Regions from separate parts of the Brevibacterium sp. HMSC22B09 genome, predicted to be linked through region 1. Evidence: predicted binding sites of a transcription regulator. Region 1 holds the regulator's gene; each other region holds the start of a gene.
What was found. The regulator HrcA, encoded in region 1, represses chaperone genes, less so after heat shock. The targets are predictions, from matches to a motif close to TTNGCACTCGNNNNNNNCGAGTGCNAA.

Region 1 (5,530 bases):
GCAGTGACAGCAGTCGCAAGACGTCGAACAATGGCCACGGTGGTTCCCTTCCGAGATGCTCGCATCGCCACCCGCTGAGTGCAGCAGATGGCGATGTTCAAACAGACAATGCCCTCCCAAAGACCTGTGCGCAGGGATTTCTGAAGAGCAACTCAGGACTTTACCAGATTCGCATGAATATAGGTACTTATTTCGAAAAAATGACTAGGTGTATCTCACGTGCAGATTACTGGTGCCATCAGTGCCTGCCTACGGTCACGAAGTCAATGAGCTCTTCGACTCGGCCCGACAGCGTCCAGTCGACATCCCCAATGGACCTCACTGAACCGAGAATCCGCTGCCAGGCTCGCGCCGTGTCGGTGTGGTCGGCGTGCGGCCAGCCGATCCGGCGCAGAACACCCAGCTTCCAATCTTCTCCGCGCGGCACCTGCGGCCATTCGGCAATCCCAACAACAGACGGCTTCACGGCCTGCCAAATATCGACGTACGGATGCCCCGTGACTCGCACGTGCTCAGCCCACGGCTGCCTGGCGACTTCGCTGACAATCCGCGTTTCCTTTGTGCCTTCGATCAGGTGGTCGGCAAGAACCCCCACCCGGTGCTCGGCATCCGGCTGGAACTCGACGAGCGCCTCCATGAGGTCATCCAGGCCGCCCAGGGGTTCCACAACAACCCCCTCGACCCGCAGGTCGTCACCCCAGATCTTCTCGACCAGCTCCGCATCGTGCTTTCCCTCAACCCAGATACGGCTGCCCCGGGCGACTCGCGCCTTGGTCTGCACGGCACGGCTTCCCGAGGCGGTGCGCCCGGGCTGTTTCTGTGCGGTTGGCCGCGGGCGCACGAGCTCCACGGGCTTGCCCTCCAGAAGGTAGCCGAAGCCCAGGGGGAACGCCTGCGTGCGACCGTGCCGGTCTTCGAGGTGGATGAGGAATCCGCCGTTGGTCTTCTCAAGCTTGACGATCGCCCCGACGTAGCCGGTCTGAACCTCTTCAACGACCATTCCGCGTTTGACCTCAACCTGCTGGGTCTTGGGTCGTTGGTGGGTGCGGCCAGAAGAGAGGACATCGCGTCCGTAGCGGTCAGACATGAAGACCACGATAACCGCGCGTCAGCTCTGCCGGTCGCATTGTCGTGCGTGGTTTTGCTCGCAGGGCCGACATCCGCAGAGGTAGGGGGTTTGTATAGATGTGCGCGCATCACTAGAATTGGCACTCTAAGACTGAGAGTGCCAAGAGGGTCGGCTGACAAACGCCGTCCGGTTCGGTGCAGATAGGAGCGATGCGGGATGAACGACGAGCGGCGCAGCAGAGTTCTGCGGGCCATCGTCGAAGACTATGTGGCCACCAACGAACCGGTCGGCTCGAAAGCCCTTGTCGAACGTCACAAACTCGGTGTTTCCTCAGCCACCATCCGCAACGACATGGCGGCACTCGAACAAGAAGGCCTCATCGCACAGCCCCACACATCGGCCGGCCGCATCCCGACCGATGCGGGCTACCGAGCTTTCGTTGACCGCATCGACGACGTCAAACCGCTCTCCAGTGCAGAAAAGCGGGCCATTTCCCAGATCCTGTCCAGCACACAGAGCATTGACGACACCCTCGCGCAGACAGTCCGCCTGCTGTCGCGGCTGACACACCAGGTGGCCCTCATCCAATACCCGGTGCGCGCACAGACCACCATCCGGCGCATCGAACTGGTGCAGCTGAGCCCCGAGCGGATCCTCGTCATCCTCATCACCGACACCGGTGAAGTCGAACAGCGCATGGTCGAAGTGCTCGACCCGGTTGACGAAGACGATGTCCGGGGCATGAGGCGTGCCTTCAACGAGGAGCTGGAAGACACGCGGCTCGACGCTGTTGAAGACACCCTCAGCGGACTCGCGGTGCCTGCGGCACTTGCTCAGACTGCAACCGCAATCGCCGAACGGCTGGTGGAACTTGCCCGCAGCAAACGGCAGGACCGGCTGATCATGGCAGGCGCCGCCAACCTCGCCCGAGCAGGCAGTGAGTTCGGCACCCACATGGGTCCTCTACTTGAAGCAATCGAAGAGCAGGTTGTTCTGCTCAAGCTGCTGGCGGATATGCAGGCCGACGGAATTGCCGTGCAGATCGGCAGTGAGAACCGCTTCGAAGCCCTGGCCGGAGCATCCCTTATTGCAACCGGCTACGGAACAGAAGACACAACCGCCTCACTGGCAGTTCTTGGCCCCACCCGCATGGACTACCCAACAACAATGGCCGCCGTCAGAGCTGTAGCGAAATACGTGTCAACCATCCTGTCGGACTGACTGCACGCTCTGACCAGCTGACCGCCCTTCCGAAGACCGCAAGCACACCACTGAACCCCGCACTTTTCACAGACGCATCCGAACGAAAGAAGAAGCAGTGAGCGATCACTACGAAACACTTGGCGTTGAACGCGACGCTTCCGCAGACGACATCAAAAAGGCCTACAGGAAGCTCGCCCGCAAGTACCACCCGGACGTCAACCCCGGTCACGAAGACGAATTCAAAAAAGTCTCCGTGGCCTACGAAACACTGTCCGACCCGGATAAGCGACGCCAGTACGACATGGGCGGCTCCACCGGAGGCGCAGGCGGCTTCGGCGGCTTCTCCGACCTGTTCGACACGTTCTTCGGCGGGGGAGGACCACGCCAGGCCGGCCCGCCGAACCAGCGCGTGCGCCCCGGTCGTGACGCTCTCGTAGAACTCACGATCGACCTTGAAACCGCTGTCTTCGGCGGCAAAGAAGACATTCGCGTGCAGACGGCCGTCACGTGCGAAACCTGCCACGGCGGCGGTGCCCGTGAAGGCACCAAACCCGAAACCTGCGGACTGTGTCACGGGACCGGCACCATTTCGGCTGTTCAGCGGACCATCCTGGGTGACATGCGCACCCAGCAGGTGTGCGGTAACTGCTCCGGCTACGGCGATGTCATCAAAGACCCCTGCAACAGCTGTGGCGGTGAAGGCCGCGTGCGCGAAGAGAAGACCCTCGCCGTCAAGATTCCCGCCGGTGTGCACGACGGCACCCGCATCCTCCTGTCCGGCCACGGTGAGGTCGGCCCCGGCGGCGGCCCGGCTGGTGACCTCCACATCGAAATCACCGTCCGCGAACATGACGTCTTCACTCGTGACGGCGACAACCTGCGCGCCGAACTGTCCGTGCCCATGACTACAGCGGCTCTCGGCAGCACCGTGACACTCGAAACCTTCGACGGTCCGCGTGAACTGACAATCGAACCGGGCACTCAGACCGGCACCGTGGAAACACTGGCCGGGCTCGGTGCGGGCCGCCTGCGCCGTGAAAGCCGCGGCGACCTGCTGGTGACGGTCGTCGTGCAGACGCCCACCAAACTCAGCGGCGAACAGAAGAAGCTCCTGCAGCAGCTCTCAGAAATGCGCGGCGAAGACTCGGCCGACCACGGTCTGCAGAAGAAGAACAAGAGCGCCTTCAGCCGCTTCCGCGAAAGGTTCGCACACAGGTCGTGACTCTTCCCGTCTTCTACACCGACGCCCCGCTGGGGGACGTCCGCCCCGGCCAGAGCCTGACGCTTACCGGCCAGGCACACCGTCACGCCGTGATCGTGAGGCGGATGAAAGCCGGCGAAGCCCTCGAACTCACCGACGGGGCTGGTCTGCGGGTGCGCGGGGTTCTCGAGTCGGCTTCTAAAGAAGCCGCTGTCCTCAGGGTTGACGAGGTGGAGCATGAGCATCCGCAGACCCCTCGGCTTGGTCTGATCCAGGCTTTGGCCAAGGGCGACCGAGACCTAGCGGCAGTGGAAACCGCGGTCGAAGTCGGCGTCGACGTGGTTGTTCCGTGGCAGGCGCAGCGCTCAATCGTGCAGTGGAAAGGCGTGAAGGCCGCTAAAGCGCACGGCAAATGGGCCAACCTCATCCAGGCGGCAGCCCTCCAGTCCCGGCGCGTGAACTTTCCACAGCTCGAGCAGCTGAGCTCCACCTCGTTCGCCGTCCAGAAAGCGCGCGAAGGCGCGCTCGTGATTGTTCTGCACGAAGCCGGAACCCGGCCTTTCGTGCAGATCCTGCGCAGTGAGCTCGGCCAGCGAGAAGCACGGGAAATCTACGTGGTCGTCGGCCCCGAGGGCGGTATCACGGATGCAGAACAACAGCAGATGGAAGAGGCCGGAGCCGTCACCGCGGTGCTCGGCCCCACGGTTCTGCGGGCATCTTCGGCAGGCCCAATCGCACTCGCATTGGCTCAGCAGGAACTGGGACGCTGGGACCCGTCCGAAAACAGCTAGGCTGGTAGAAGAGAACTGAGGAAAGGAAGCTCTCCTGGACACTGACCAGAGCACCGCACTGTCCGTTCCCGAATCCGTCGACCTCATCGCACTGTACGGACCGCAGGATCAGAACCTGCGGACAGTCGAAAAGCTGTTCCCCGACGTCAAAATCCATGTCCGCCAGCGCACCATCCAGCTGACCGGCGACCCCACGAGTGTGGCTCGCGTGACCGAAGTGTTCGGCCACATGCGCAAAATCATCGCCAGCGGCGGCCGCCTCGACCCCGAAGCCGTGTCCCGCGTGGCGGGAATGCTCGACGAGGGCCAGGACTCGGCGAAGGTCATGACCGACAACATTCTCTCCACCCGCGGCAAGACCGTGCGGCCGAAGACTTTCGGCCAGCACGAATACGTCACCTCGATCCGCGAGAACACCATCACGTTCGGGATCGGCCCGGCCGGTACCGGCAAAACGTACCTGGCGATCGCCATGGCTGTGCGCGCCCTGCAGAACCAGGAGGTCTCCCGCATCATCCTGGCCCGCCCAGCGGTCGAAGCGGGGGAGAAGCTCGGCTTCCTGCCCGGCACTCTTGACGAAAAGATCGACCCGTACGTGCGGCCGCTGTATGACGCGCTGCACGACATGATCGAAGCCGAGCGCATCTCATCGCTGCTGGACCAGGGAATCATCGAAGTGGCCCCACTGGCCTACATGCGCGGCCGCACACTCAACGACGCCTTCATCATCCTCGACGAAGCGCAGAACACCACGCCTGAACAGATGAAGATGTTCCTGACCCGCCTGGGCTTCAATTCCCGCATGGTGGTCACCGGCGACACCAGCCAGATCGACCTGCCCGGCGGAACGAACTCTGGACTCAACGTGGTTCAGTCGATCCTCGGCAATGTCGACGACATCAAATTCCACCGGCTGACCGCGAAAGACGTCGTTCGACACTCACTCGTGACGAAGATCGTCCAAGCCTACGAAGAATGGGCGTAGAAAACAGCACCGACCATGAGCATAGAAATCCACAACGAAACACCCGCGGACGTCGACCTTGAAGCGGTGCGCGGCGTAGCTGCACTCGCGTTGGAACATCTGCAGATCCACCCGGATGTTGAACTGTCCATCCAGTTCATCGACACCGAACAGATGAGCCAGCTGCACGTGCAGTGGATGGACCTTGCAGGCCCCACCGACGTCATGTCCTTCCCCATGGACGAACTGCAGCCCGGCGCTCAGGCCGGCATGCTCGGTGACATCGTCATCTGCCCTGACGT
Region 2 (5,530 bases), on a different contig from region 1:
GAGGTCTTCCAGGATTGCCTTGCGGCGGTCGCCGAAACCGGGAGCCTTGACGGCGGCAACGTTGAGGATGCCGCGCATCTTGTTGACAACCAGCGTCGACAGAGCTTCGCCTTCGACGTCTTCGGCGATGATCAGCAGCGGCTTGGATGCCTGCTGAACCTTTTCGAGCACCGGCAGGAGGTCCTGGATGTTCGAGATCTTGCCCTGGTTGATGAGGATGTAGGGGTCCTCAAGCACTGCTTCCTGACGGTCTGCATCAGTGATGAAGTACGGCGACAGGTAGCCCTTGTCGAACTGCATGCCCTCGGTGAATTCGAGTTCAACCGCGGAGGCCTGGGATTCGTCAATGGTGATGACGCCGTCCTTACCGACCTTGTCGAAGGCGTCGGCGATGAGCTCGCCGATTTCTTCGGACTGTGCCGACAGTGCTGCGACGTGTGCGATTTCCTTGGAACCGGAAACGTCGCGAGCGATTTCGAGCAGGCGGGCCTCAACGGCTTCGACTGCTGCTTCGATGCCGGCCTTGAGCTGGCCGGGGGCTGCACCGGCGGCAACGTTGCGCAGGCCTTCGGACACGAGTGCCTGTGCGAGAACGGTTGCGGTGGTGGTGCCGTCACCTGCGACGTCGTTGGTCTTGGTGGCGACTTCCTTGGCCAGCTGAGCGCCGAGGTTTTCGTAGGAGTCGTTGAGTTCGACTTCGCGGGCGATGGTCACACCGTCGTTGGTGATGGTGGGTGCGCCCCACGCCTTGTCGAGGACGACGTTGCGGCCCTTTGGTCCCAGCGTCACCTTGACGGTGTCGGCCAGAACGTTGACGCCCTTTTCGAGTGCCTTGCGGGCTTCGTCGTCGAACAGAAGGGTCTTAGCCATGGTTCACTTCTCTTTCTGTAAGCCGTTGCCTGTACGGCAAGCGCCGCCCGTCAGGCGGCGGTTGCTGTGGGTGCGGAAGTGATCAGGCGATGACTGCGAGGACATCGCGAGCCGAGAGCACCAGGTACTCTGCGCCTGCGTACTTGACTTCGGTGCCGCCGTACTTGGAGTAGATGACCTTGTCGCCGACTTCGACGTCGACGGGCACGCGGGTACCGTTTTCGGCAACGCGGCCGGGTCCGACTGCGACGACTTCGCCTTCCTGCGGCTTTTCCTTGGCGGTGTCCGGGATGACGAGGCCGGAGGCAGTGGTCTGTTCGGCTTCGACCTGGCGGACGACGATCCGGTCTTCAAGCGGCTTGATGTTCACCGACATGGAGGAAACTCCTTCGATCAGTTGTATGAAGGTTGCTGTGTTCAACTTGAGCGGAGGGGACAGCTGGGGCGCTGTCTTCTGACCATGCGCCGCCTGCTTTGGTCTGTTTCCTGCCGTCGTCGCGGGTGCCGGCTGGAACGGTCCTTGACGAGTGCGGTGTGCTGAGGTTTTCGGCTGAGCCCTGTGCTCAGCTCATTGTTCAGCGATTAGCACTCGCACCACTCAGGTGCTAATTCCGACTGTAGTCTGCGCTTGGCACTCGGTCAAGCGGAGTGCTAACCAGGCACATCTGGCTGCCTGGCGGTCACTCCAGGCAAACAGCGGATGCTCGTCAGTTCAGGCCCACTCCCCGATTGCCCGCAGCGCGTTGGCGGTGGTGATGTTCGCAATGTGCTCTTCAGATACTCCGCGAACTTCGGCCAGCTTGCGCGCGTTGAGTGCAGCGAGATACGGCCCGCCGGGCTTGCCGCGGTGTGGGTGGGGTGTGAGGAACGGTGCGTCGGTTTCAGTCAGCAGGAGTTCGTCCGGTACGACCGCCGCGGCTTCGCGCAGCCCGGCAGCGTTTTTGAACGTGATGTTGCCGGCAAAGGACATGAAGTATCCGCGGCGAGCGCATTCTTCGGCCATGTCAACATCCCCGGAGAAACAGTGGAGGATGGTGACGTCTGGCGCACCGACTTCGGCCAGGGTGTCGAGGACATCCTGGTGTGCTTCACGGTCGTGAATCTGCAGGGCGAGGCCGCGGCGCTTGGCGATTTCGATGTGCGCGCGGAAGGATTCCTTCTGCGCGTCCATGTCGGCGCTGTCGGATGCGTCGGTGCGGAAGTAGTCGAGCCCGGTTTCACCGACAACCCGCACGCGTTCGCGGCCTGCGAGTTCGTCGATTTCCGCCAGGGCATCGTCCAGCTGTCCTGCGCGGGCAAGCGTGGGCGCTTCGTTGGGGTGCAGAGCGACTCCACCCAGCAGCCAGGGCCTTCCAGCTTCGGCTTCGGAGGCCACGATGTCGGCCGTCCAGCGGGCGGCCGGCAGGTTGCATCCGATCTGGACTACTCGTTCGATGCCGGCCGCCATGGCGGATTCGTAGAAGAACGACAGCGGCGGGAACTGTTCGTCTTCGCCGGGCACGACGTCTTCTGCGATGACTTCGCCGGCCTTCAGCGGCAGGCGCACGCCGGTGCAGATGTCCAGGTGGGTGTGGGAGTCAACACCGGGCGCTGCCAATTGTTCGGGTACGTCCGGGTACTCTCCCGCTGCGCGTGAGGCCACGCTTATCAGTCCTCCGGTTCGACGTATTTGGGGAACACGGGTTCGGGTTTGGGAAGCTCAGTGCCGCCTGCCAGGCGTTCGTCCAGAGCAGCGAAGCTGCGCGGGTCGCTGGCTTCGATGTTGTGTGCACCCGCTTCAGCCTTACCGGCTTCCACACCCAGAAGGTCAAGGACCTTGGATGCGGATTCGGGCATGATCGGCTGGACCAGGATGGTTACGCGGCGCAGAACTTCAAGCGTTGTGTAGAGCACAACCGCCATGCGGCGTTCGTCGGTTTTGCGCAGCTTCCACGGTTCTTGTGCCGAGAAGTAGCGGTTGGCGGCTTCAAGAACTCGCCACAGGGCGCCCACGTAGCGGTGCAGTTCCTGCAGGTCGACTTCCGATCGTGCCTTGTCGAGCAGTGCGGCAGCGGCTTCCAGGAGTTCACGGTCGTCGTCGGTGAATTCGTCGTCGGAAACGTCCGGCACAATACCGCCGAGGTTCTTCGCGACCATGGACAACGAGCGCTGTGCAAGGTTGCCGTACTCGTTGGCGAGGTCTGCGTTCTTGCGCGAAATGATGCCTTCGGCGGAGTACGAACCGTCCTGGCCGTAGGAGATTTCCCGCAGCACAAAGTAGCGCAGGGTGTCCAGGCCGAAGCTGTCGATGAGGTCGTAGGGGTCGACCACGTTGCCGATCGACTTGGACATCTTTTCGCCCTTGTTGAACAGGAAGCCGTGCGCGTGAACGCGCTTGGGCAGTTCAACACCTGCACTCATAAGGAATGCCGGCCAGTAGACCGCGTGGAAGCGCAGGATGTCCTTGCCGATGATGTGCACGTCGGCGGGCCAGAATTCGCGGAACGATTCGGATTCGGCGTCCGGGTAGCTCACGCCGGTCAAGTAGTTGGTCAGCGCGTCAACCCACACGTACATGACGTGCTTGTCATCGCCTGGAACCGGCACACCCCAGTCGAAGGTGGTGCGCGAAATCGAAAGGTCCTGCAGTCCCTGCGACACGAACCCGATGACTTCGTTGCGGCGGCTGTCCGGGCCTACGTATTCGGGGTGCTCTTCGTAGAGCTTGAGCAGTTTGTCCTGGTAGGCCGACAGACGGAAGAAGTAGGACTCTTCTTCTGTCCATTCGACTTCCGTGCCGGTGCTGATGGCCACGCGGGTGCCGTCTTCGCGCACCGTGGTTTCGTCGTCTGCGTAGTACGCTTCGTCCCGCACGGAGTACCAGCCGGCGTACTTGTCCAGGTAGATGTCGCCGGCATCGACCATTTTCTGCCAGATGAACTGGCTGGCCTTGATGTGGTCTTCGTCCGTGGTGCGGATGAATCGGTCGTAGCTGCTGTTGAGGTCGTCGTGAAGCTTCTTGAACTTCGCAGCGTTGAGGTCGGCGAGTTCGCGGGTGCTGATGCCCTCTTTCTGAGCTGTCTGCTGCATTTTCAGACCGTGTTCATCAGTGCCGGTCATGAAGAATGTGTTTTCGCCGTCCAGGCGCTTGAACCGCGCGATCGTGTCCGCTGCGATGTATTCGTATGCGTGGCCGATGTGCGGCTGGCCGTTGGGGTAGGCGATCGCCGTGGTCATGTAGAAGCTCATGTGGCACAGTCTACGGCCGGACACTGACATGACGAGGTGCCGCCCACCATCCGAACCGGCACCTGACTTTCACTGGGGTCAGGCTCCGGCCCCGGGTCACTCCCTGTGCAGGTACGCCTCGTAGACTTCGCGGGTCTTCAGCCCCGCGGTTTTGGCGACCTGTGCTGCTGCGTCCTTGCCGCGCATGCCCTGGGTGACGAGTTCAGACACCCTCTCCAGCACATCCTCCGGCTCTACACCCGGACCATCGGTGCCGGAAACGACCAGGGCGATTTCACCTCGTACGCCGTCGGCAATGTCGAGCAGCACATCCGCGGCGCGACCGCGGATGACCTCTTCGTGCAGTTTGGTGAGTTCTCGGCACAGTGCGATTCTGCGGTCGTGGCCGAACACCTCGACGATCGCTTCGACCGACTGGACGATTCTGTGCGGGGCTTCGTAGAAGACCATGGTGCGCTCTTCGCGTTCCAGCGATTGCAGCAGGGCGCGGCGTTTGCCGGATTTGCGCGGCAGGAAGCCTTCGAAGGTGAAGCGGTCGGTGGGCAGGCCCGACAGCGCCAGCGCGGTTGTCACAGCGGTGGGGCCGGGTGCGCTGGTCACGGGCAGTCCGCGATCGGATACGGCTTTGACCACGTGGTAGCCGGGGTCGGAAACACCGGGCATGCCGGCATCGGTGAGCAGCACGACGCGCATTCCGGACTCGACGGCGTCGGCGATTCTTTCGGCGCGGGACTGTTCGTTGTGGTCGAACAGGCTCATGATTTTGGCTGTGTGCTGGACTTCGAGCCGTTCGGCTAAATCGAGAAATCGGCGGGTGTCTTCAGCCGCAATGAGATCGGCGGCGGCGATTTCTTCGCGCATGCGCGGCGATGCGTCCCCGAGGTTGCCCAACGGCGTCCCCACGAGCACGAGGGCAGCGCGGTCTGAGCTGTCAGTCACGGTCGTGTCCTTTTGTTCTGGAAGTGCCGAGGTGTTGGGGAGGTGCCGAGGTACCCGCCGGTCAGCGGCCCAAGCGCGGTTCGGCGCGGGGCAGGTTCCGAAAGCTGGGGGTCAGGATCCTGCGAAGGCACCGAAGCCGATGAGAACGCCGAAGAGCGCGAGGAAGCCCAGCATGAGCAGCACAAAGATTGCAGTGCCCAGGTAGCCGCAGATCAGTCCGCCGATGGCCAGGCCTCGACCCTGTTCGCCCGTCTTCTTGATCTGGGAAAGCGAAATGTGTCCCAGCACGATGCCGACCAGCATGCCCAGGAACAGCGGGCTGAAAGCCCAGCCGAGAACGAATCCGACAAGAGAACTGACCAGCGATCCGATTGCCATGCCGTTGGTGCCCGGTTGCTGGTAGTACCCAGTCGGCTGTCCGTAGGGCTGGCCGTACGCCTGCACGTACTGCTGGCCATAGGGCTGTGCGTAGGCCTGATCCCGGTAGCCGTAG
Region 3 (5,530 bases), on a different contig from region 1:
CTGATGATTGCGGCGTTCAAGACTCCTGCAGCGCTGGCTGCGGGCAACACGATTGTCCTCAAGTGCGCCGAAGACGCACCGCTGACCATCCTCAAGATGGCTGAAATCATCCAGGAGTTCCTGCCCGCGGGTGTTCTCAACGTTGTGACCGGCAAGGGCTCGGTCATCGGTGAGGCTCTCACCCAGCACAACGACGTCGACAAGGTTTCCTTCACCGGCTCGACCGGCGTGGGCCGTCACGTGGCCGAGGTTGCCGGCGCTCGCTTGGCTCACTCCTCGATGGAGCTGGGCGGCAAGAGCCCCAACATCGTGTTCCCGGATGCGAACAACGACTACACGCTCGAACAGGTTCTCCTGTCGACCCGCTTTGCCCGTCAGGGCCAGTCGTGCACCATGGGCTCGCGCCTGTTCCTGCACGAGGACATCTACGACGACTTCCTGGCTAAGCTCGTTGACGGTGTTGCCAAGATGAAGGTCGGCGACCCGCGTGATGAAGACAGCGACATCGGCTGCGTCATCAACAAGAAGCAGTACGACCAGATCGCGAACTACATTGAAATGGGCAAGGCCAACGAGGGTGTGGAAATCGCCTACGACGGCGCTGACAAGCTCGAAGTCGGCGAACCCGGCTTCTACCACGCGCCGATCATCTTCGCCAACGCCAAGAACGAATGGCAGACTTCGCGCGAAGAGATCTTCGGCCCCGTGCTGACCGTCATCAAATTCAAGACGGAAGAGGAAGTCGTCGCCATGGCGAATGACTCCGACTACGGTTTGGCCGCCTATGTCTTCACGAAGGACGTCGACCGTGCGCTGCGCGTTGCCGACAAGATCGAGTCCGGCTGGGTGCAGGTCAACCAGGGCGGCGGCCAGGTGGCCGGCCAGTCCTACGGCGGTATGAAGACCTCCGGCTTCGGCCGTGAAGCATCGCTTGAGGGCATGCTCGAAGGCTTCACCCAGATCAAGCAGATCAACGTCAAGATCAACTGATCTGACCCGCTGAACAGAAAGTGCCCCGGTTACCTCACACGAGGTGCCGGGGCACTTTCTGTGCCGTGTCTCGGCTGCTGTTTAGTTCGGCTGCCGCTTATGTGCTTTTGTCTTTCGGGCTGCTGTGGTTGCTGTACAGGCCCGATCGGGGCTTGTCAGTGTGCCCGCGGTGTGGCCGTGTTCCGACCTTGCGAGCCTCCGTCTCGTGAAGAAAAGAAGTTGACGAGGGCCCACACCGCGGAGGCCAGGATCAGCGGAATCGTCATTGCCCATGAAACAAACGCGATGACGGCCTTTGCGACCCAGCCCTCGTCCCCGGCCTGCGACCACACGGTTGCGCCGATGCTGATGAGCAGAAATGCTCCTGCCGCGCAGAGGAGGATCGTGAAGACGGTGCGTGCGCCCTGTGTCTTCGGCATCATGATGGGTCTCCTTTACCTTTGTAATGGGATTTGCCAAACGCGCGTACTGAGTAGTAGTAAATATGGGCTGCCGAGTTGCATGATTTCCTGTCCTGGCGTGGTGCGCAGATCTTCAGCATCGCGTTGCGGAATCGGATGTCGCAAGTCTTTCGGGCTGTTTTTGATCCTGGCGAGTAGCATCGGTCGTGGCGATCACACGCTGGTTTAAAGATTCTATCCCATTTTTTGGTGAGCTTCTTGGCTACTTTGGGAGTGGAGCAGCCGTTGGCTGCCATCGGGGAAATTTGGTCTGAGCTGCGTTCGTACTCGGCCCTCAAAGCGTCTTCCGACAGGTCGCCTTGGTAGCCGTGATCTTTAAGGGCTTCTTGGAGTAAAGAGATAGCTTCCTCTTCTGAAACAGCAACAGTATCAGCATTTGAAGCAGTTGCTGGAGTTGCTGTGGTGATCGCCAGTGCAAAGGCAGACAGCACTGCGGTGGAAATAACTATCAGCCGACCTAGATGCGACGAATGCGTAGACATTTTGTCCTCCATTATTTAAATGCGTTGCGTCTTTGCGAGCGCTGTCTTGATTGTAAACTCAAGTTGGCTGATTGCGAGTAGATTTTTTCGATTGAAATTTGAAATGGTGTGTTATCTTATTTGACCTGCGTCCAGGCCTTCGGGGCTGACGGGGGGAGGAGTTGCGAAGGTTGTAGGCATCGGCGCGTCAGCGGGGATAGTGCCAACGGGCAGTGTACTTCTGTCTTTATTTATTCACCGGCACCTTGTCACACAACAGGTGCAATAGTGGTGACCCGCCGTGCTTCGATACCGCGCTGCGTCGCACGCCCGTAAACGTCGGGGAAAGTGAACTGCCTGGTCCCATAGTCTCGGACGAGGCCTGGCGGGAAGCTGGGCCGCCGGTATTATTGCGGGTGCAGAGGAGGACGAATGTCGCAGCAGCTTTCGGAACTCGAAGCGGAGATTCTTCGCTTTGAAGGTCAGTGGCCCACCTACGGGGGAGCTAAGGACCGCGCGATCCGAGAGCAGTTCGACCTGTCTGCCGTCCAGTATTTCCAGGTGCTGGGCAGACTACTCGACAACCCCGCGGCCTATGTCGAAGATCCCGTTCTCATCAAACGGCTTCGCAGAATCCGCGACTCCCGACAGGACACCAGAGCACAGGCGAGGATCCCACGCTGATGGCAGAAGAACCCCAGTACAAAACCCGCGCGGAGCGTCGCGCAGCAGACGCGGCCAACCGCCGAGGCGGAGCTCACCGAGCCGGTGCAGCGGCAGGCGGCCACAAGGCGGCAACCGCTGTTGTCATTGTCCTCGCCCTGGTCGCGGTTCTCCTGATCGTCGGTGCGGTCAATATCATCCGCTCTGCCGGTTCTGATCCGGAAGCCAAGGTCGAAGAACAGCAGCAGGTCGAGCCCGGTGCAGACGATTCCGCAGATGAATCGTCGAAGTCGGCTGAACCGAGCGAAAGCGAATCGGGCGAAGCCTCGGAAGGTCCTTCTGATGAAGCCTCAGAGAGCACCCCGAGTGACGGCGAGTCCACCGGCAGCAGTGACGTTAAGACCGTCGCGGGCGAAAGCGGTGACCCGAACCTGTCGATCCTCAACGCGTCCGGCGTCAACGGCGCTGCCCGCAAGTACGCCGACCAGTACGAGTCCCAGGGCTGGACTCTTGGCCGTGTGGGCAACGCCGGCACCAACGTGTCGTCGACCACCGTGTACTACTCGTCTTCGGAATACCGTGACGCGGCTGAACGTGTTGCCGAGGGCCTCGGCGGTGTCAGCGTTGAGCAGTCCAGCCGCTACCAGGTGGGCGTGACGATCATCATGGGCCCCGATGTGGCAAACAGCGATCCTGCTGAAGGCTGAGCCTGAAGCTGTTTCGGGTGGGCGGCTAAGCCCCGCCGGAACGGTAGACTGAAGTTTCGTTCCACATTTGGGAGATGACATGACACAGGGAACCGTCAAATGGTTCAACGCGGAAAAGGGCTACGGCTTCATCGCCGTGGACGATTCCTCCGACGAAATCTTCGTCCACCACTCGGCCATCCAGATGGAGGGCTACCGCTCGCTGGCTGAAGGCGGCCGCGTGCAGTTCGAGATCGCGCAGGGCGAAAAGGGCGCTCAGGCTGAGAACGTCGAACCGCTCGGCTGATAGCCAGCCCAGCTGAACTTCTCACGAGGGGGAGGGACAGGATTCTGTCCCTCCCCCCCCCCGTCATTTTCCTAAGGAGGGGCGGCGAGGTGCCGGCGACAGGGGGAGCGGCGCCTCGTCCCAGAACACTTGCCCACCCTTTAGCAACAGAAACTCCTGTTAGCAGTGGTTGCTAAGGCGCAGATCCCGGCTACCGGGAGTTTGTGTGCGGCTAAGGCGTGGATTCCGGCTGACGGGTGTGTCGGAAGAAGCAACGTCCAGCATTTGCACTCTCATGTCGAGAGTGCTAAATCTAGTGGTGGTGAAATGCACTGCCCAGGCAGAGGTAGCCGGGCCTGAAGAAGGGATTCAGGTTCAGCTTCCTGCCGTCGCGGGCACCTGGCGGTGCTAGTCAACTGCCACCCCTTACAGGGAGGAAGCCAGCCACTATGGCAAAGCTCATTGCATTCGACGAAGAAGCTCGTCGCGGCCTGGAGACCGGCCTGAACACCCTGGCTGATGCAGTCAAGGTGACGCTTGGTCCCCGCGGACGCAATGTTGTTCTCGAAAAGAAGTGGGGCGCACCCACCATCACTAACGACGGTGTGTCCATCGCCAAGGAAATCGAGCTCGAAGACGCCTACGAAAAGATCGGCGCCGAACTCGTCAAGGAAGTCGCCAAGAAGACTGACGACGTCGCAGGTGACGGTACGACCACCGCTACCGTTCTGGCTCAGGCTCTCGTGTCCGAAGGTCTGCGCAACGTCGCAGCCGGTGCGGACCCGCTCAGCCTCAAGCGCGGCATTGAAAAGGCCGTCGACTCGCTGACCGAAGTTCTGCTCGACTCCGCTAAGGAAATCGAAACCAAGGAACAGATCGCTGCCACCGCCGGCATTTCCGCTGGCGACCCTGCAATCGGCGAACTCATTGCGCAGGCCATCGACAAGGTCGGCAAGGAAGGCGTCGTCACCGTCGAAGAGTCCAACACCTTCGGCCTCGAACTCGAACTGACCGAGGGTATGCGCTTCGACAAGGGCTACATCTCCGGTTACTTCGTGTCTGACGCAGAGCGCCAGGAAACGGTGCTCGAGGACCCCTACATCCTCATCGTCAACTCCAAGATCTCGAACGTGAAGGACCTCCTGCCGGTTCTCGAGAAGATCCAGCAGTCGGGCAAGCCGCTGCTGATCATCGCAGAAGACGTCGAAGGCGAAGCCCTCGCCGTCCTCGTGGTCAACAAGATCCGCGGCACCTTCAAGTCGGTCGCCGTCAAGGCTCCCGGCTTCGGTGACCGCCGCAAGGCTCAGCTCGCTGACATTGCGATCCTCACCGGCGGTCAGGTCATCGCCGAAGAGGTCGGCCTCAAGCTGGAGAATGCATCGCTCGACCTGCTGGGCACCGCCCGCAAGGTTGTTGTCACCAAGGACGAAACCACCATCGTCGAAGGTGCTGGCGACGCCGACGAAATCGCCGGTCGCGTGCAGCAGATCCGCACCGAGATCGAAAACTCGGATTCGGACTACGACCGCGAGAAGCTGCAGGAGCGCCTGGCCAAGCTGGCCGGCGGTGTTGCAGTCATCAAGGCCGGTGCCGCAACCGAAGTCGAACTGAAGGAAACCAAGCACCGCATCGAAGATGCTGTCCGCAACGCCAAGGCTGCTGTGGAAGAGGGCATCGTCGCCGGCGGTGGCGTGGCCCTCATCCAGGCAAGCGCCAAGGCCTTCGAAAACCTCAACCTTGAAGGTGACGAAGCCACCGGTGCAGCCATCGTCAAGGTGGCCATCGAAGCTCCGCTCAAGCAGATCGCCATCAACGCCGGCCTCGAGCCCGGTGTTGTTGCCGAAAAGGTGCGCGGACTCGAAACCGGGCACGGTCTCAACGCTGCAACCGGCGAATACGAAGACCTCCTGGCTGCCGGTGTCAACGACCCGGTCAAGGTGACCCGCTCGGCACTGCAGAACGCCGCCTCGATCGCAGGCCTGT

Region 2: the regulator HrcA is predicted to act here: its motif matches at 1,499-1,525, upstream of groES (co-chaperone GroES).
Region 3: the regulator HrcA is predicted to act here: its motif matches at 3,832-3,858, upstream of groL (chaperonin GroEL).

Annotation. Positions count from the first base shown of each region.
Region 1 is NZ_KV786004.1:22,122-27,651, forward strand. Features, by position in the region: gene HMPREF3087_RS02355 (hypothetical protein) at 1-38, opposite strand, end outside; gene HMPREF3087_RS02360 (DUF3097 domain-containing protein) at 239-1,087, opposite strand; gene hrcA (heat-inducible transcriptional repressor HrcA) at 1,286-2,290, shown strand; gene dnaJ (molecular chaperone DnaJ) at 2,388-3,494, shown strand; gene HMPREF3087_RS02375 (16S rRNA (uracil(1498)-N(3))-methyltransferase) at 3,491-4,264, shown strand; gene HMPREF3087_RS02380 (PhoH family protein) at 4,299-5,249, shown strand; gene ybeY (rRNA maturation RNase YbeY) at 5,265-5,530, shown strand, end outside.
Region 2 is NZ_KV786007.1:868-6,397, forward strand. Features, by position in the region: gene groL (chaperonin GroEL) at 1-870, opposite strand, end outside; gene groES (co-chaperone GroES) at 953-1,246, opposite strand; gene HMPREF3087_RS03455 (TatD family hydrolase) at 1,583-2,512, opposite strand; gene metG (methionine--tRNA ligase) at 2,518-4,098, opposite strand; gene rsmI (16S rRNA (cytidine(1402)-2'-O)-methyltransferase) at 4,195-5,037, opposite strand; gene HMPREF3087_RS03470 (DUF4190 domain-containing protein) at 5,149-5,530, opposite strand, start outside.
Region 3 is NZ_KV786007.1:102,640-108,169, reverse strand. Features, by position in the region: gene HMPREF3087_RS03885 (aldehyde dehydrogenase family protein) at 1-990, shown strand, start outside; gene HMPREF3087_RS03880 (hypothetical protein) at 1,146-1,412, opposite strand; gene HMPREF3087_RS10360 (phospholipase A2) at 1,409-1,933, opposite strand; gene HMPREF3087_RS03875 (DUF3263 domain-containing protein) at 2,345-2,596, shown strand; gene HMPREF3087_RS03870 (LytR C-terminal domain-containing protein) at 2,596-3,282, shown strand; gene HMPREF3087_RS03865 (cold-shock protein) at 3,362-3,568, shown strand; gene groL (chaperonin GroEL) at 3,997-5,530, shown strand, end outside.